One region of the Lonsdalea populi genome, then DNA from elsewhere that is predicted to be linked to it. Evidence: riboswitches for the same ligand, from Rfam matches in the RefSeq annotation. Region 1 holds a riboswitch; the other holds the start of a gene.
What was found. Region 1 has a riboswitch for thiamine pyrophosphate ahead of thiC (phosphomethylpyrimidine synthase ThiC). Riboswitches for the same ligand answer to the same signal wherever they lie in the genome.
Positions count from the first base shown of each region.

Region 2: another riboswitch for thiamine pyrophosphate. It lies ahead of thiM (hydroxyethylthiazole kinase); the one in region 1 lies ahead of thiC (phosphomethylpyrimidine synthase ThiC).

Region 1 covers NZ_CP065534.1:3,595,588-3,601,678, forward strand. Annotated here, with positions in the region: gene nfi (deoxyribonuclease V) at 1-636, opposite strand, end outside; gene hemE (uroporphyrinogen decarboxylase) at 633-1,706, opposite strand; gene nudC (NAD(+) diphosphatase) at 1,822-2,595, opposite strand; TPP riboswitch at 2,969-3,085, shown strand; gene thiC (phosphomethylpyrimidine synthase ThiC) at 3,194-5,110, shown strand; gene thiE (thiamine phosphate synthase) at 5,110-5,754, shown strand; gene I6N93_RS15955 (HesA/MoeB/ThiF family protein) at 5,756-6,091, shown strand, end outside.
Region 2 covers NZ_CP065534.1:2,672,414-2,678,504, forward strand. Annotated here, with positions in the region: gene psiE (phosphate-starvation-inducible protein PsiE) at 17-424, opposite strand; gene thiD (bifunctional hydroxymethylpyrimidine kinase/phosphomethylpyrimidine kinase) at 607-1,410, opposite strand; gene thiM (hydroxyethylthiazole kinase) at 1,407-2,201, opposite strand; TPP riboswitch at 2,237-2,333, opposite strand; gene I6N93_RS11720 (MltR family transcriptional regulator) at 2,568-3,098, opposite strand; gene I6N93_RS11725 (mannitol-1-phosphate 5-dehydrogenase) at 3,217-4,362, opposite strand; gene I6N93_RS11730 (PTS mannitol transporter subunit IICBA) at 4,434-6,091, opposite strand, start outside.

The sequences.
Region 1 (6,091 bases):
GTTTGACGCCGCCGCGTCGGCCCAGCGCGTGGGCTCCGGCAACCGGTAGCCGCGCGTGCAGCGTTTTACCCACAACAACGCCGTTTCCAAACCGACCCGGTGCCCGGTTGAAACAAACAGCGGATTGCAGCGTAATTTACTTCGCCATACCCAGCCAATCTGTTCGCCCTTGTCCACTAGCGGCTGCTGACTGCCGATGTCGGCATCCAGCGCAGCATAGTGGCCACATAGGCGGCTTTTGGCCACGCCGATGGTAGGCACATCGACCATCAGCCCAAAATGGCTGGCGACGCCCAGGCGGCGAGGATGGGAAATACCATGACCGTCCACAAACAGCAGATCCGGCGGGTGACGCAGTGATCCCCACGCGGCCATCAGCGCGGGAGCCTCGCGAAAAGAGAGCAGTCCCGGAATATAAGGCATCGTCGTCGGGATACGCGCTATCTGATACTCCACCAGCGCCAGCGACGGATACGCCAATACGGCAATCGCCGCCCGGGTCACCGTGCCCTCCTGCTCAAACCCGACGTCCGCGCCGGCAATCAACGCCGGCTGTTTGAACGGGAGCGCATCATGACGGATGACCTGAGCCGCCTTGATTAACTGTTCCGCCCGTAGAGACTGAGTGTCGATCATGCCTTCTCCTGGTGATAAGGCCGGGACAGGCGATGCACCGCGTCCACGAACGCCCCGGCGTGTTCCGGCGGCACATCCTGATGGATGCCGTGACCAAGGTTGAACACGTGGCCGTTGCCCGGACCAAAACCGTCCAGAATGGCGGCGACTTCCTGTTCGATACGCGCAGGGGGAGCATAAAGCATGGACGGATCCATATTGCCCTGCAGAGCAACCTTATCGCCCACGCGACGACGGGCGTCGGCGATATCCGTTGTCCAGTCCAGACCCAACGCGTCGCAGCCTGTTTCCACCATCGCCTCCAGCCACTGCCCGCCGCCTTTGGTGAACAGCGTCACCGGTACACGGCGGCCCTCATGCTCACGCAGCAGGCCATCGACGATCTTATGCATGTAATGCAGCGAAAATTCGCGATAATCGCGACCGCTGAGCGCGCCGCCCCAGGTATCGAAAATCATGACCGCCTGAGCGCCCGCTTTGATTTGTGCGTTCAGGTAAAGGATGACGCTGCCCGCCAGTTTGTCCAACAACAGATGCAGCGTGCGGGGTTCGGCGAACAGCATTTTTTTGATAATGGTAAACGCCTTGCTGCTACCACCTTCGACCATATAGGTGGCCAACGTCCACGGGCTGCCCGAGAAGCCGATCAGCGGTACTTCGCCCGCCAGATTGCGACGGATGGTTCGTACGGCGTTCATCACGTAGCCCAGTTCCTGTTCCGGATCGGGGATCGGCAACGCCGCGACGTCGGCATGGCTTCTGAGCGGATGACGAAAACGCGGACCTTCGCCCGCTTCAAAATAAAGTCCCAATCCCATCGCATCCGGGATCGTCAGAATATCGGAGAACAGAATGGCCGCGTCCAGCGCATAGCGGCGCAGCGGCTGCAGCGTTACTTCGCAGGCCAGCTCGGCATTCTTGCACAACGACATAAAATCTCCGGCCTGAGCGCGCGTCGCTTTATATTCCGGCAGATAACGACCAGCCTGACGCATCATCCAAACAGGCGTGACATCAACAGGCTGACGTAACAGAGCGCGTAAATAGCGATCGTTTTTAAGGTCGGTCATGATCTTTTCCTTTTGGCGCCTGAACGGCAGGCGCGCAGGTCGCTGTGGTCTGGGTATTTCAGGCGGCAGTGTAGCGGGTTGATTCCCCTCAGGCTACACGCATGACGCAGACGGATTAGCCGTCGGCTTCACGGCACATCACCACCGTATCTTCTATCAGGCGGCGCGCCACGGTTCCCGGCGGCGGCAGGATTGGCAGTTTGTCGTAACGGAACCAGGCGGCATCGCGGAGCTCGGAGGGATCGTGACGCAGTTCGCCGTCGGCATACTCCGCAATATAGGCCATCATCAGAGAATGGGGGAACGGCCAGGGCTGAGAACTCACATATTGGAGATTTTTAATGCGAATATTGCTCTCTTCCATGACTTCTCGGGCTACGGCCTGTTCAAGCGTTTCACCCAGCTCGACGAACCCGGCCAGCGCGGTGTACATATTGCCCCGGTGGCGGACATGCTGCGCCAGTAAAATTTCGCTGCCGCGGCGGATCGCGACGATGACGCAGGGCGCAATCTGCGGATAGTAGCGCTCCCGGCAGTGGCCGCACAGGCAGGCCAGCTCGGTTTTGCTGTGGTGCATCTCATGACCGCAGTAGCCGCAGAAACGGTGGGCGCGATAAAACTCGGCCAGCTGAACTCCCCGGCCGGCCAACTGAAACAGCCCGCCCTCCACGTCCAGCAGTTGGCGCAGCGATCCCATCTCTTCAGGCATCGTCTGGCGCACCAGCCAGACAGGCTCGCCCTGCCATTCACCGATTCGGCGTGCGGGACACGTTTTCAGTCCCCATTGGGTGGAACAACCTTGCGGTAATCTCCCCTGAGGCAGCCAAATCTGATGGTTCTCGCTGACAACCCACCAGCCGTGCTCTTCACCTGTTAACGTTACTTCCATCTTTTCTTTCGCCCTCTGTCACCGAGTCTATGGCTATGATGTGTAGATATAGACAACATTAATGCATATAAATCAGACGCTCTACGCTTTAGCACAATACCACGCCATGGAAACTCGTTCCGTCGTTCTCTCTCCTCGCCGCTTTCAATCCGCAATCATGTATTTCGGTGACATTGCCCGCAAGAAGGATGATTTATCGCATATTTTGCGAAAAATAAGGCCACTGTCAGCAACAGGCATTTTCTATCGTTCTGACGCTGGCTGTCCTGCCGAAGACCTGCCCGTTGACCTCGCCCGTCGCCGATCCCGCCTTTGACAGCGACGTGTTGCCAGCATAAAGTGTAGGCGATTGACTTCGCCCAACTCACCGGGCGTCATCTTGTCGGAGTGCCCAGCGTTGCGGTAACGTGTGCGGGCTGAGACCGTTAATTCGGGATCCGCGGAACCTGATCAGGTTAAAACCTGCGAAGGGAACAAGAGTAATTTTTATCCTTTTCCCCAGACAAAATCGTCAGCCCCGGGGAAAAAGAAACGTCTCCATTACTCCATCCGAACTCCAGACAAGCAATGTTTCCTTTTAGCCAAACAGGAATTTGCTATGTCTACAGAAAAGAAATCGTCAGGACGCCGCGAGCAACGCGCCTCCGCACAACGTTTTATCGACGAGGTGCGGGGCACCGCCTTTCCGCAATCACGGCGCATTTATCTGACCGGCTCACGGCCGGATATTCGCGTCCCTCTGCGCGAAATTCAACTCAGTCCTACGCTGCTCGGGGGAAACAGGGAAGCGCCTCGCTACGAACCGAATGAACCCATACCGGTCTACGACACCGCCGGACCTTATGGCGATCCCGAAGCCGTCCCCGATGTTCGCCGCGGACTGGCTCGTATGAGAACCTCCTGGATCGAAGAGCGCGGCGACACCGAACAATTAGCCCAGCTCAGTTCCGGATTTACCCAACAACGTCTGGCCGATGCCGGTCTGGACCACCTGCGCTTCGAACATCTTCCCCAGCCCCGCCGTGCCCAACCCGGTCAACGGGTGTCCCAGTTGCACTACGCCCGCCGGGGGATCATCACGCCGGAAATGGAGTTCGTCGCCCTACGGGAAAACATGGGCCGCGAGCGGGTGTCGAGTCAAACGCTGCGTCGCCAGCATCCCGGCCAGAGTTTCGGCGCCCATCTGCCGCAGGTCATCACGCCCGAGTTTGTTCGTCAGGAAGTGGCCGCCGGGCGCGCAATCATCCCCGCCAATATTAACCATCCAGAATCCGAGCCCATGATTATCGGCCGCAATTTTCTGGTGAAGGTGAACGCCAATATCGGCAATTCGGCGGTCACCTCCTCGATTGAGGAGGAGGTCGAAAAGCTGGTGTGGTCCACCCGCTGGGGAGCCGATACCGTAATGGACCTTTCTACCGGCCGCTATATCCATGAAACGCGCGAGTGGATCTTGCGCAATAGTCCGGTGCCTATTGGGACAGTGCCGATTTATCAGGCGCTGGAGAAGGTCAACGGCGTCGCGGAAAACCTGACCTGGGAGATGTTCCGCGACACTCTGCTGGAGCAGGCCGAACAGGGCGTCGATTACTTCACCATCCACGCCGGCGTGCTGCTGCGCTATGTGCCGATGACCGCGAAACGCCTGACCGGCATCGTCTCACGCGGCGGCTCCATCATGGCGAAATGGTGTCTGTCGCATCACAAAGAGAGCTTCCTGTACGAGCACTTCCGCGAGATATGTGAAATATGCAGCGCTTACGATATCGCGCTTTCGCTGGGCGACGGCCTGCGCCCCGGCTCGATTCAGGACGCCAACGACGAGGCGCAGTTCGCCGAACTGCATACCCTGGGCGAACTGACCCACATCGCCTGGGAGTACGACGTTCAGGTGATGATTGAAGGTCCCGGTCATGTGCCGATGCAGATGATCCGCCGCAATATGACCGAAGAGCTGGAGCACTGCCACGAAGCGCCTTTTTATACTCTCGGCCCGCTCACCACGGATATCGCGCCGGGCTATGACCACTTCACCTCCGGCATCGGCGCCGCCATGATCGGCTGGTTCGGTTGCGCGATGTTGTGTTACGTGACGCCGAAAGAGCATCTTGGGCTGCCGAACAAAGAGGATGTCAAACAGGGGCTGATTACCTACAAGATCGCCGCGCACGCCGCAGATCTGGCGAAAGGCCATCCAGGAGCGCAGATCCGCGACAACGCGATGTCGAAAGCCCGCTTCGAATTTCGCTGGGAGGACCAATTCAATCTGGCCTTGGATCCGGAAACGGCGCGGGCCTATCACGACGAAACGCTGCCGCAGGAATCCGGCAAGGTGGCCCACTTCTGCTCCATGTGCGGCCCGAAGTTCTGCTCCATGAAAATTTCTCAGGAGGTACGGGACTACGCCGCGAGACAACAGGTGGACGCCCAGCCGATTGAGGTCGGCATGGCGCAGATGTCGGCCGAATTCCGCGCTCACGGCGGCGAACTGTATGTCCCGCAGGAGGAGGCCTGATGAGCGCCCCCCTGCTTTCGTTTCCCAGCGAGGAATCACGGCTGGGGCTCTACCCTGTCGTCGACAGCGTGCAGTGGATCGAGCGATTGCTCAGTGTGGGCGTGAAGACCCTGCAACTGAGGATCAAAGACCAGCCTGAATCTCAAATGGAGCCAGAGGTGATCAAGGCGATCGCCCTCGCCCGCCGCTATCAGGCGCGTCTGTTTATCAACGATGACTGGCAACTGGCCATCAAGCACCAGGCCTACGGCGTCCATCTCGGTCAGGAGGATCTGGATAACGCCGATCTGAGCGCCATCCGGCGCGCCGGACTGCGGCTGGGTGTCTCAACCCATGATGATAACGAGCTGGCGCGCGCCGTCGCTATCGCGCCTTCCTACATCGCGCTGGGGCATATTTTCCCGACGCAGACCAAAGCGATGCCGTCGGCGCCGCAGGGACTGGCCGAACTGGCGCGTCATATCAGTGAACTGGCGGGACGCTTCCCCACGGTCGCTATCGGCGGCATCAGCATCGAACGGGTGCCTTCCGTGCTGGCGACAGGCGTCGGCAGCATCGCCGTCGTGAGCGCCATCACTCAGGCGGCGGACTGGCGACAGGCGACCGCGACCTTGCTGCGCCTGATCGAAAAGCGGGAGGCGTAACATGCTGAACGATCAGGCCTTTATGCGTTACAGCCGCCAGCTGTTGCTGGAAGATATCGGTCCCGTTGGTCAGCAGCGGCTGGCTGACGCCACCGTGTTGCAAGTCGGTCTCGGCGGTCTGGGCGCGCCTTGTGCGCTCTATCTGGCGGCCGCAGGCGTCGGCAGGCTGCTGCTGGCGGATCATGACACGCTGCATATCTCCAACCTGCAACGCCAGGTGCTCTATCGCACTGAGGATATCGCGCAACCTAAAGCGATTCTGGCTCAGAGTCAGCTGTTGGCGCTGAACCCGGACATCGCGATCGAAGCGTTACAGTCGCGATTGGAAGGCGAAGCG
Region 2 (6,091 bases), 920 kb from region 1:
CGGGGCCGAGATACCGCTATTCGCGTCGAAGGCGCTGACTGTTCGCCAGATACAAGGTCACTACCAGGATCAAAATCGCGCCTGCGTAGATCAGGGTATAGGTGGGATTTTTGTGGTCGACGATAATCAGCCGCACGATGGCGGTGATCCCGATATAGACAAAATAGCGCAGCGGGAAATGGTATCCCGACTCAAAATACTTCACGATCAACGCAATAAATTCGAAATACAGAAAATACACCACCAGACTTTCAATCAACAGGTAAGTGGAATCCCTTTCACTGCTGACCATCAATGCCTTCGCCAGATGCAGCGTCTCTTTACCCAAAAACACCACCAGAATAATAGCGAGAGCCAGTAAACCTATATTGAGTATCGTTTGTAACCCTTTGGCGATCATGATCGAACGCGTTGAACCTGCCATGTACATGACTCCTAACCATCCTTCATTTTTTCTGCATCTACGCCGGCGGCAGACTGCTATTGCTGTGTGCGGCTTCCCCCGCGGACGTCGTGAATCGGCCGGAAAAACCTGACGCCGGTCACAAAATTACCGGTAGCCCCTGAGACTGTCCATGTAAATTTCATCTTCCGCAGAGATAGGCATCACCACCAGCGGTAAAAATGATGCACCGGCCCGATTCCTTGACCGACTTCCAGCGTATCCGCCTGTTGTAAGGCCCCTTGCAGATAGGCTTTGGCGGCGGTCACGCAGGCCGACCAGTCGTTACAACGGGGACGCAATGCCGCCAACGCCGCCGATAGCGTGCAGCCCGTACCATGAGTATGGCGGGTATTGACTCTCTGCGCCGAGAAACGCTGCGGCGGCTCCCCGGTGGCGAACAACCAATCCGGACTTTCGCTGCCGGCAAGATGGCCACCCTTCATCAACACAGCCTGACAGCCCAACGCGAGCAGCGCTTCGCCCTGCTCCCGCATCTCGTTTTCATTCTCAGCGACCGGACGCGCCAGCAACGCCGCCGCTTCCGGCAAATTCGGCGTAATGATCGAAACCTGCGGCAGCAGCCGTTGACGCAGCGATTTGATCGCCTGCGGTTGCAGCAGCGGATCGCCGCTTTTCGCCAACATCACCGTATCCAGCACCACGAACGGCACCGGATAGCGGATCAGCCGTTCGGCGACGACCTCCACAATATCCGCCTCGGCCAGCATGCCGATTTTGACGCTGTCTATCCGCACATCGCTGAGCACCGAGTCGAGTTGAGCGCCGACAAAGGCGGGTTCGATGCGACAGACCGACTGCACGCCGCGCGTGTTTTGAGCCACCAGCGCCGTCACCACGCTGGCACCATAAGCTTCGAGCGCGGAGAACGTTTTCAGGTCGGCCTGAATACCCGCGCCGCCGCTGGGATCGGTGCCGGCAATCGTCAATGCGTTAATGCGTTTCATTTTGCGGCCGCCTCCGCCGCCGTAAACAGCTGGTCGAGAAACCGCGGCACAAAACTGCCGGGACCGGTCGCGCCTTCGGCGGCACGCTGCCCGCATTCGGACATTACCGCACAGGCGGCGGCGATATGCTGCAGGCGATCGCCCGGCAGCGCACAAAATCCCGCCACCACCGCCGACAACGCGCAGCCGGTCCCGACGACGCGGGTCATCAGCCAATCCCCGCCCGCCACCGCCCAGTCACGCTCGCCGTCGGTGACGTAATCCACCTCGCCGGTCACCGCCACGCAAACGGACCAGCGGCGGGCAAGCTCCCGCGCCGCTGGCAGAGCGGCCAGCGAGGTGTTGCCGCTATCTACCCCGCGCCCCTGCGAGGCGGCGCCGGACAGCGCCAGAATTTCTGAAGCGTTACCGCGTAAGGCAGCAGGCCGCAGCGCAAGAAGTTCACGGGCGAAGTCGCTGCGAAAAGTCAGCGCCCCGACGGCGACCGGGTCCAGCACCCAGGGGCGATTAGCCCGATTGGCGCTCGCCACGGCAAACCGCATGGCGTCTGCCCGGACCGGTTCCAGCGTGCCGACATTGATCAGCAACGCATCCGCCCACGTGCTGAACTGCGCGGCTTCGCTGCGCTCCACCACCATCGCGGGCGACGCGCCCAGCGCCAGCAGCACATTGGCGGTAAGGCTTTGCACGACATCATTGGTCAGACAGTGAATCAGAGGGGAACGGCGGTGAAAGTGTTTCAGAGAATCCGCCGCAAGCGCGGACGGGAACGGCACAGGTCGAGTATTCATAAGTCTCCCAACCGGCGATCAAGAAGGCGGGAGCCGGTGAGACTCCATGACTTCCCTACGCTGGCATTATCCAGATCAGGTGGTACGGGTCTTTCTCAGCCTTCATATGGAAGGGCACCCCGAGTCAACGTTCATGATTATTCGGCCTGGCGGCGCAAAGGTCAACGACGGTCTGCCATCACGGCGCGTCGGCAAGAGTCAAAACGGTGTAGCGCGAAGATCGGAAGCAAGAAAAGGAGGGATGAAGCGGGAAGAAAGGACTACCGGCATAACCGGTAAGATTCAAAAAGAGGACCGACGCCGCACGGATTTCACGGCGTCGGTATTTCATCCTCAGCGAGAACGGCTCTCCCGGCATGACGCCGGTCAGAAAGCCGTCTTGTGGTACAGGCGCGAGACCAGATCCGTAATGCACAACACCAGCGAGGACCGGATGCGCTGCTGATAGCGCTGTTTTTGCATCTCCAGCAGCGAGGTGTCCACCCCATCTTCCGGTAAATGCGAGTTGAACTGAGGCGGCAGCGGCGTAATACCATGCAGCATGCTGACCGGCCCCAGAATTTCATCATCGGTGAAACGGTAGCTTTGCCCGTTATGCTCCAGCTCATTGTTTAACGCCAACAACAGTTCAACGTCTTCATACTCGTCTCGGCTGATAACGCCCAGTGCGTAGATCAGCTTGAGGCGAACCGGCAGCGCTGACAGCGGGCCGCTGCCTTCCAACAGCGGTTCCACGGCATATTTAACGGCATAATCATCCTTACGGAACGCTTGCAGGACCAGATGGTCAATCGCCTCGGCCAGAAGTTCGACCGCCGCCTGGATAAACCCCGGCACGGTCGGTCTGGCATTCAGGCGTTCAAGAATGTGACTTTCGAACGCCTGCGCGTCTTCCATCCCCGTCTGGGGTTGCGGCACCTTTTTCTGCGCCGAGTGCGGCTCGGTAGTCTCTACCCGACGTTTACCTTCGGGAAAATAACGCTGTTCTGGCATCAGTATCGTTTTTCACCTTGCGTTACAGAGAGTGATACAACGCTGCCACCTGCGTGACAACCTCGGGGCGATCTTCCAGTCCGGCGATCTGAACCAGCGCCTTTTCAACGCCGTTCGCATCTATCAGCGCCGTCATTTCACGCGCCTGCACATCCTCAACGCTACGGTATTTCAGCGCCGCGGCGATGCCGATCAGCAGGTTACGATGCGGCAGCCCGTATTCCAGCGTACCGCGCAGCGGCCGGATTAACCGATCGCCTTCACCCAGTTTACGCAGCGGCTGGCGGCCCACGCGTTCTACGTCGTCATGCAGATACGGATTCTCGAAACGGCTGAGGATCTTGTCGATATACGCTGCATGCTGCGCCGGATCGAAACCGTAGCGTTTGATCAGCACCGCGCCGCTTTCCTGCATCGCACCTTTCACCACCGCGCGCACCGCGTCGTCGAGTATCGCTTCGCGGATCGTCCGGTAACCCGCCAGACACCCAAGATACGCGGTAATTGCGTGGCCGGTATTGAGCGTAAACAACTTGCGCTCGACATAAGCCATCAGGTTGGCGGTAGGCTCCATCCCGGCGATAACCGGCAGATCGCCCTTGAACTGCGTGCTGTCGACAATCCATTCGCTGAACGTTTCGACCGTCACCTCCAGCGAATCGTCGTTCGCCGCGGCGCTGGGCGGCACGATGCGGTCCACGGCCGAATCCACAAAGCCCACATGCTCGTCGACCCACGCGTGCAACGCTTCGGGCAACACCGCCATGACATGCTGACGGAGCTGGCTGGTGCCGCGCACCATGTTTTCGCAGGCGATGATATTCAGGGGCTGCTGATTGCCGCGCTCATGCCGTGCAATCAGCCCCTGTGCCAACGTGCCCGCAATCTTACTCAGCACCTGCGGCCCGACGGCGGTGGTGATGATGTCCGCTCGGGCGATTTCGTTAATGGCGTCGGGGCTGCCGCTGTGCACCGCGCTGACGCGGTTTACCCGTTCAACGCGCGACGCCTCTCCGACGACATGTACTTCGTACTGCTGCTGATGGGCCAGTTGATCCACCAGCGGCTGATTGACGTCGGCGAAAATGAGCTCGGACTTGGCGTCCGCCAGGAGTTTGCCGATGAAACCACGACCGATATTGCCTGCACCAAAATGAATCGCTTTCATTATAGACCTCGATATCTTGTCAAAACCGTTAAGCAGAACGCACGGACCGGTCGAACGCCGGTCCAGTGACCTTACGCCACGCGTTCGCCGGAGAGCAGCTCCAGCATCTCTTGCACGCTGCGGGTTTCCGTCAGCCGCTCGATAATGCCGTCGTCATTCAGGGCGTTGGTCAGATGCGCAATCACCTGAACATGTTCGTTATTGCGGGCCGCAATCCCAATCACCAACCGCGCGACGTCGTCCGGCTCGGAGCCGAACCGCACCCCTTGCGGATATTGGCAAATCACGACGCCGGTGCGCAGGACGCGGTCTTTGGCTTCAACGGTACCGTGCGGTACGGCGATGGACTCGCCCAGATAGGTTGAGGTCATGGCCTCGCGCTCCAGCATCGCCTCGACGTAGGCTGGCTCCACGTATCCCCCCGCTACCAGCTGTTCGCCCGCAAAGCGAATGGCCTGCTCTTTGTCGTCGGCCTGGAGATTGAGGAAAATGTTGCTTTCGCCCAGCTCGAACAGGTTGGATTCATACTCAGCCGGGTCGAACCAGTTATCATTGGCAGCGACAATCGTTTGATTAATCAGCCGGTTATCGTTCGCCGCAACGGGATGGTGCGCCGCCAGCAGCCGGGTCGTCAGCTCGTTGTACAGGCTGCTGTCGAGGAAGTTACTGAGGGAAAGATGAATCGCGTGCGGCGCGTGCTGCAACGCTCGTTCGGTAAGATCCTGGTGGGTTATGACCAGATCGACCTCTTCCGGCAGGCTGTTGATCGCCATATTCGTGACCGAAATATGCGTCAGTCCAGCATCCTTTATCTTCTTGCGCAGCACGCCCGCACCCATCGCGCTCGACCCCATTCCGGCATCGCAGGCCACGATGACCCTTCGCACCAAACTCAGATCCTGTGAGGCATCCAGCGTCGCGCGCATAGCGGGCTGTGGCCGGGCTACGCCCGGCGCTTTGCCGCCTTTCGACTTCTGCTTCATGCTCTGCATACGACGGGTTGCGTCCGCCAGACCGTTATCTTCTTCATCTCCCACCGGCACGCGTTTCAGCATGACCGCAGAGACCATGAAAGACACCAGCCCGGACAGCATAATGGAGAGCACCACGCCGATCAGCGACGACTTGGGCGTCATCAGCAGAACGGCGAAGATCGAGCCGGGCGACGCCGGAGAGACCAGCCCCGCGTTGAACAGGGTCAGCGTGAAGACACCGGTCATGCCGCCGAGGATCACCGCCAGCATCAGGCGCGGATTCATCAGGACATACGGGAAATAGATTTCATGGATACCGCCGAAGAAGTGAATGATGGCGGCGCCTGGGGCTGATTGTTTCGCGCTGCCCTTTCCGAAGAACATGTAGGCCAGCAGCAGGCCCAGTCCCGGACCGGGGTTGGCTTCGATCAGGAAGACCACCGACTTGCCGGTTTCCGTCGCCTGCTGGATCCCCAGCGGCGAGAAAATCCCGTGGTTGATGGCGTTGTTGAGGAACAGGACTTTCGCCGGCTCCACGAAGATCGAGGTCAACGGCAGCAGGTTGCCCTGCACCAGCAGGTTCACGCCGGTCGCCAGCACCTTGGACAGCGATGAGACCAGCGGTCCGATGGCCAGAAAAGCCAGTCCCGCCAGCAGCATGCCGAGGATCCCAGCCGAGAAGTTGTTGACCAGCATTTCGAAGCCGCTTTTGATTTTGCCGTCAACCCAGCGGTCGAAGCGTTTGATCGCCCAGC